Regions from separate parts of the Cupriavidus sp. 21MJTG02-4 genome, predicted to be linked through region 2. Evidence: predicted binding sites of a transcription regulator. Region 2 holds the regulator's gene; the other holds the start of a gene.
The links. Region 2 encodes FliA, which starts transcription of late flagellar genes. Its sites were predicted from a motif close to CTAAAGTTTNNNNNNNNNNNGCCGNTA; they were not measured.
Positions count from the first base shown of each region.

Region 1: a site for FliA is predicted at 2,098-2,124, ahead of AC3FKH_RS23980 (FliC/FljB family flagellin). Genes of this name have one in related genera too.

Region 1 is NZ_JBYOJP010000013.1:148,927-152,305, reverse strand. Features, by position in the region: gene fliD (flagellar filament capping protein FliD) at 1-159, opposite strand, end outside; gene AC3FKH_RS23985 (flagellar protein FlaG) at 209-580, opposite strand; gene AC3FKH_RS23980 (FliC/FljB family flagellin) at 715-2,001, opposite strand; gene AC3FKH_RS23975 (RNA chaperone Hfq) at 2,213-2,530, opposite strand.
Region 2 is NZ_JBYOJP010000032.1:14,758-18,136, forward strand. Features, by position in the region: gene AC3FKH_RS33380 (NAD(P)/FAD-dependent oxidoreductase) at 1-1,113, opposite strand, end outside; gene AC3FKH_RS33385 (flagellar protein FlhE) at 1,386-1,835, opposite strand; gene AC3FKH_RS33390 (RNA polymerase sigma factor FliA) at 1,835-2,551, opposite strand; gene AC3FKH_RS33395 (MinD/ParA family ATP-binding protein) at 2,649-3,379, opposite strand, start outside.

The sequences.
Region 1 (3,379 bases), on a different contig from region 2:
CACGCTCTGTACCTGGCCGAATGCTGACAGCTTGGCCTGGTAGCTCTTAGCCTGCGCGTTGATGGCATCGAGAGGAGCTTGCTCGGCAGTTTGCAACTGGGAAAGCAGGGTGTTCAGATCCAGATTGGAGCCAACGCCGAGGGAGGAGATCGATGCCATTTTTTATTACCTCTTCTTCAACTGATGTTGCTTTGAGTAGTGGCCGCGCTCATACGGCCTGGCTGACGAACAGCCCTTGCAGCTTGTCCATGGCGCGCGCAATCCGCAGGACTTCTACGGTGGGCATCTGCCGGATCAGTTCTCCAGTTTCCTTGTCGACTACCTTGGTGATGACGCGGTGAGTGATGTCGTCAATTTCGAAGCGAAGACTGATTGACGTGGATTTCAGCGCGTCTACCAATTCCCCAACTGCTGCTGACGTCGCGGCGGGTACGCCGGAAACTTTCGTACGCGCGGCATCGGGCTTGCCGGCACCACCGCGCGTCTGGGTGTCTGCCCCAACCGGTGTGGCAGTGGCGCCTGTGGACACTTCGGATGGCAGCCGCACTGCGATCGGGGTCACTATCGGGGAAGACGCCATGGCTTGCTCCGTACGGTTTGGCGTGGTTCAACGTCGGAAAGAAACGCTTTGCAGGCAGTGGTCTGCCTGCAAAACGCTCCCGGCAAAAAAGGCCAGGCCTTGCGGCCCAGCCCTTTTTGCCAGCGCAGTTGCGATTAACGCAGCAGCGACAGCACGCCTTGGGTGGTCTGGTTGGCTTGCGCCAGAACCGACGTACCAGCTTGTTGCAGGATGTTCGCGCGGGTCATGTTCGACACTTCCGTTGCGTAGTCAGCGTCCTGAATGCGCGAACGCGAGGACGACAGGTTGGTCACGGTCGTGCCGAGGTTGGCGATGGCCGAGTCGAAGCGGTTCTGCACGGCACCCAGCGAGCTGCGCAGGTCGTCCACTTTCTTCAGGGCCGCGTCGATCTTGGCCAGCGGGTTGTTCGAAGCGGCGCCCGTGAATTGAGCGGTCGGGGTAGCGGTGCTCAGTTCGATAGTGGCAGGTGTCGTGTCGGTCACGGTGGTGCTGGCGCTGTTGGCGATAGAGGCTGCACTCGCGTCGTAGTTCTTGCCCTGAACCGTCACGTAGCCGGTGGCCACGCCGTTGGAGTCCACGCCGACCTTGACATACTGGTTCGCCAACGTCACGGCACTGGTTACGCCATTGTCCGTATCCGTGAAGTTGACCTGCGCGGTGTTGAGGTTAACTTTGCCGCTAGCATCGTCCACCGAGACGGCGTAGTAGTCTTTGCCCGACTGAACCACGTATTGGTTCGTAGCCGCGCCCGTTTTATCCTGCACGTTGCGCAGCGTCAGGTCGCTGGCGTTCACCTTCAGGGCCGCGGCGACGGACGACATATCGACAGTCTTCGGGGCTGCGCCCAGGTTGGTCTGCGTGATAGGCGCGCTGGTCGGCAGCGAGTTGCTGGACACAGAGAAGCCCGACAGGCCGAGCGACGAAGAGTCGATCTGTTGCAGGCCGATGCTGATCGTTTCGCCGTCGTTGGCGCCAACCTGGATCGTCAGCGGCTTGGCGCTGCTCGACAGGACCTTCACGCCGTTGAAGTCGGTCTGTTGCGACGTACGATCGATTTCAGCCAGGCGTTGGGTAATTTCGTCCTGGATCGACTTCAGGTCCGAACCCGAGTTCGAGCCATTGGCAGCCTGCACGCTCAGTTCACGGATACGCTGCAGGTTATTGTTGACTTCGGTCAGCGCGCCTTCGGTGGTCTGCGCCAGCGAGATACCATCATTGGCGTTACGCTGGGCTTGGGTCAGGCCCTTGATGTTGGAGGTGAAACGGTTCGCAATGGCTTGGCCAGCGGCGTCGTCCTTGGCGCTGTTGATGCGCAGGCCCGACGACAGGCGTTGAATCGCGGTGTTCAGCGACGATTGCGAAGCGGTCAGGTTGTTCTGAGTCATCAGAGACAACGAGTTGGTGTTAATGACTTGTGCCATTTACGACTCCTGTAAGCAATATATTGGGCATTCCGGCAGTTGCCGTAACGTTGGCTGCCTGCTTTGCAGGGCGTAGAGTGCCTCCGTTGTTTGGGTTATCGACAGGCGTCGCGAAAGGTTTAGAGTGACTTTTTCGGGGATTGCGACAGGAGCGTTGCGATGGCTTGCCTTCCGCGCGGTGCGGAAGACCGAGGGCCTGCCGGCCGATGCCTCAACGCCGCCGCTTGCGCGGCATATAGATAGGCATGAAATCCGGCGACGGATCCGGTTGCGGGGCAGGCAGGGCTTCGCCGCCAGCGCTGGCAGGCGTGATCATGGCAATCGCGTGCTTGTACACCGCGATCGGCTTGCGGTCGTCCAGGTCCTTGCCAAGCACCAGCACATATTCGTCCACGGCGATCGCGATGCCTTGCAGCCGGGTCCCGTTGCACAGGTGCACGACAAGCGGCGCCCGGCTGACGGCATGGAGCGACAGTTGCTGGTCCTGCAGTTTCTGGCCGCTTCGCGGGGGCCTGGTTTCCTTCTTCACGACGACTCCGGAAGAGCCCGCAAGGGTTCTGGCGGCTGATGGCGGTCCGCCGACCGGTACCCTCAGGAAGTATGGTCCGGTCAGCGAGATGGGCGAAACATTCGCGCTCGATACCGGTGCAGGGACGGGCCGCGTGGACAGGATCCGGTAAGAGATCGTTGTCTTCCGCGCGCTTGCCGGCACCGGGTGCAGCCAGGTGAGAAGGGGAATACTTCAGGGGCGAGGGTAACAAATTTCTACAAAGACCGACGGAACGGGCGTTGTCGAGGAATTAGAGGTTTTGCTCTAAACGGTAAGTTGTCGGTACGCCGTTCTTTAGGTAGGGGCCTGTCGACCACCGGTCGACAGGCAGCCTTGGCATTCCAGAAATGCTGATGAGCTCTGAAGGCGGGAATAAGTGAATGCTGACATGTCAATCAAGCGGTCTGATGGATGCGCGCAATGCTGTGCTGATAAAGTGCGGCATAAGACTCATGCAGCCTCGGCTTGACTGATAGAAGCAGGATTTACACCTCATGTAAGCAGGTTTATATTCATGCCAGAGCTAACTGGCTCTGAAGCAGTCCTGGAAAGCCTACGAGCACCCCGCGCGTGGGCTTCTTTTTTTGGCCCGCGTCGAACTGGCTGCGCCCCTCGGCGCACCGCAGCCATGTGGCCATCGGGATGCCTGGCAGGATTAAAAGGCACACGCCGGCCGCGCCATCGGAAGAAATGCGGGGACTTTTCCCGCCAATTCCAAATTCCCTTCAAGAAGTGTTCGGTCATCGCCGATAGGCAGCCGTGCGCCGGTTGCCAGCGGCAACGATCCCGTGCGCGCTCGACAAGAACATTGATCTAGGAATGTCCGGA
Region 2 (3,379 bases):
GGGCGTGGCATCTGGATGAAAGACGAGTTTCTGGAAACTCCCCGCATACCAGGCATCGACGAACGTACGGAAGCAATCCACACCTGACTTCAGGATGCGCGCATAGTCGGCCTCCCAGTCCACCGTCTCGCCCGCGAATTCGCGCACGATGCATCCCGCCGCCAGGCTTGCCGACTTGAACGCGATCGTCACACCCGACGAGAAAACGGGATCGAGGAATTCGCCCGCGTTGCCGAGCAACGCGTAGCCATTGCCCCACAGCGACTTCACGTTTGCCGCATAGCCCGCGATATGGCGTGCAGGGGTATCCCAGACGGCATTGGCCAGCAGGCCCGCCAGGGCCGGATCCTCGTTCACCAGTGCCTGCAGCCGCTCCGTGTCGCTGCCCGCATAGCCGTCAAGGAAAGCCTTCTCGGCGACCACGCCCAGTGAACAGCGGCCGTTCGAAAACGGAATGGTCCAGTACCAGACATCCACATGCCGCGGATGAATCCCGACGCGAATCTTGTTGCGGTCGAAGGTGCCCGGCATCACGCGGTCTTCGACATGCGTGAAGATGGCACTGCGCACCGGAAAGCCAGATGGCGTTTCGAGCTGTAGCAGCCGCGGCAGGATGCGCCCGAAGCCGGAGGCATCGAGCAGGAAGCGGCTGGTGACGCGGTAGTTGTTGCCATCGGGATCGCGCACGGTCACGACCGGCTGCGCCCCCGATACGTCCACGTCAGTCACCTGGTGCCGGAAGCGGACTTCCGCGCCCTGCTTCTCCGCCTCGCGGATCAGCACATGATCGAAATCGGCCCGCTGTACCTGGTAGGTGGTTCCCCAGCCGGACGAGAATTTGTCGCGAAAATCGAAATCGACATAACGGTCGCCACGCGCAAACGCCGCGCCGTTCTTGTACTGGAACCCCGCTTCGACCACGGCCTGCAGCATGCCGGCCGCCTCGATGTACTCCATGCTCTGCGGCAACAGGCTCTCGCCAATGGAAAAACGCGGGAAGGTCTCCTTCTCGAGCACCATCACGCCAATACCCTGACGACGCAGCAGCCCGGCCGCCACGGAGCCCGCGGGCCCGGCGCCGATGATCAGCACGTCTGCAACTTGATCTTCCATTTGATCCTCCAACGCATTCAGCCCGCACGCAGCACATGGCCGACTGAAGCCAATGACGAGGCGGCCCCTCTCCGCAGGAAATCGCGTCCTGCAGGATCCGACGGCATCGCTACGGAAGGGATGGGCAACAAGGGGCCGCGAACACTGCCACGAGACAGTATGGCCACATGCTACCGAATGAACGGAAACGTGGAAACAGGACAGCGCGGGTAGTGCCAGGCGGCGATATCGATGTAGGCTTGGGCGTCACACCGGTGCTGGCACGCTGTCCGTCAACGGAACCCTACGATGACCTGGTTGCTCCTGCCCTGCAGCACAGGCGCCACCGCGCCCTGCCCGGGCAACCTGAAGGCAAACACAAAGCCCTGCGTCGCGTCGTCGCCATCGAAGGCGTCGGTCCTGCCTTCCGACTGCGGCAGCATCACGCAACGCTGGGCATTGCAGAGGTAAGCCTGCAGATCCACCGGCGGTGTCGCGACAAAGCTGTAGTGCCAGCGCACCGAGGTGACGATGCCTTCGGATTGCGGCAGGTTGCCGCTTGGCAGGATCGGAGGAGAAACGGTGCGCTGGCCGCGGCCATACAGCGCCGGTCCGTTGACCGATGCGCTCCAGGTATGCCGCGTGCCGGCCTCGGGCGCGGCCCACGCAGCGGTGGCGATCGCCGCCGGCACGGCCGCCATGGCATGCAGGACAACCCGTCCGATGCCTGACCGGCCGCGCATCAAAGCATGCCGCGCAGTTGATTGCGCAGGCGCGTGATGGCCTGCCCGCGGATCTGGCAGACGCGCGATTCGGTCACCTCGAGCACCGCGCCGATCTCGCGCAGGTTGAGTTCCTGGTCATAGCACAGCGACAGCACGAGCTTTTCGCGTTCGGGCAGCCGGTCGATGGCGCGGATGAGCGCTTCGCGCATGCCATTTTCCATCAGCTGCGTGAGCGGATTGCCGTCTTCGCTGACGCCAAGATGGCGGTCGAGAAAGTCTTCTTCGCCCGAGCGCTCGAAGTCTTCGTAGTGAAGGAGCTGGCAGCCATAGACCTCGTTGAGCAAGACCTGGTAGTCGTCCAGCGGCATTTCCAGTTCCTGCGCGACTTCCGAGTCGAGCGGTGCGCGGCCGAGCTTCTGTTCCAGGCCGCGCTGCGTGCGTTCGATGCGGCGCGTGAACTGGCGCAGGCTGCGCGACTGCCAGTCGTTGGCCCGCACCTCGTCAAGCATGGCGCCGCGGATACGCTGGCTGGCGTAGGTCTCGAAACGCGCGCCATGCGTATCCTCATAGCGCTTGGCCGCGTCGAGCAGGCCGATCATGCCGGCCTGGATCAGGTCATCGATCTGCACGCTGGCCGGCAGCTTTGCGGCCAGCTGCAGCGCGATGCGGCGCACCAGCTGCGCGTGGGTCTTGACCACGGCGGCCTGTTCGAGCTTTCCCTGGATCGTGTACATGGTGGAATTCTCGTGAATGCTTGCTTGCAAAGCCTGCCCGCATGGCGGGCCGGCGGGTCAGGGTCGGGGTCGTTTTCCGTTGCGAAGGGTCATGCGCTCAGGCTGCCACGGCGGATGGCGCGGCCGTGACCGGCTCTGCGCGCAACGGCCATGCGCCGATGCCACTGGCGGCCCGGCGCAATGCAATCGTGGCTGGCGCAGCCGGGTAGGCTTCCACCACGCAGCGCCCCAGCTGCACGCTGCGCTTCACCAGCGGATCGGCCGGCAGCCAGCCAGCGCTGCTGATCTCGACGCCAAGGTACTGCCGCGCGGTGCGCGCCAGGTTTCCGGCAATGGCCTGCACCGCGGCCTCGGTGGCCGCCATGTTGACCACCAGGTGGAAATGCCGGCAGGCGTACAGATGATGCAGGCGCTTGATGCTGGCATAGGCCGCGGTGATCGAAGCCATCTCCGGGCGCATCACCACCAGCACGTTGTGCGCGGCGCCCGCCAGCGCGGACAGCGCACCGTCCGCGTCCGTCACGGCATCGATCAGCACGCTGCGAAGGCCGGATAGCGAATCGGGCCATTGCGCGACGTTCGACTGGGGCGTACCAGCCGGCAATACCGCGACAGCGCCCGCCGGACGCGCGCCGAGCGCAGCCTCCAGCGTCAGGCGCCCTGCGCGGAGGTCGGCAAACGAGCCGGCAGGTTCCGCGCCGGTCAGTCTTACGGCATGGCCGGCCGGGTCCTCATCGACGAGCAGCACGCGTTCGCCTTGCATCGACAAGGCGTGCGCCAGGCCAGAGGCAATGGTGGTCGCCCCCGCCCCCTGTTCGCTGGCCACCA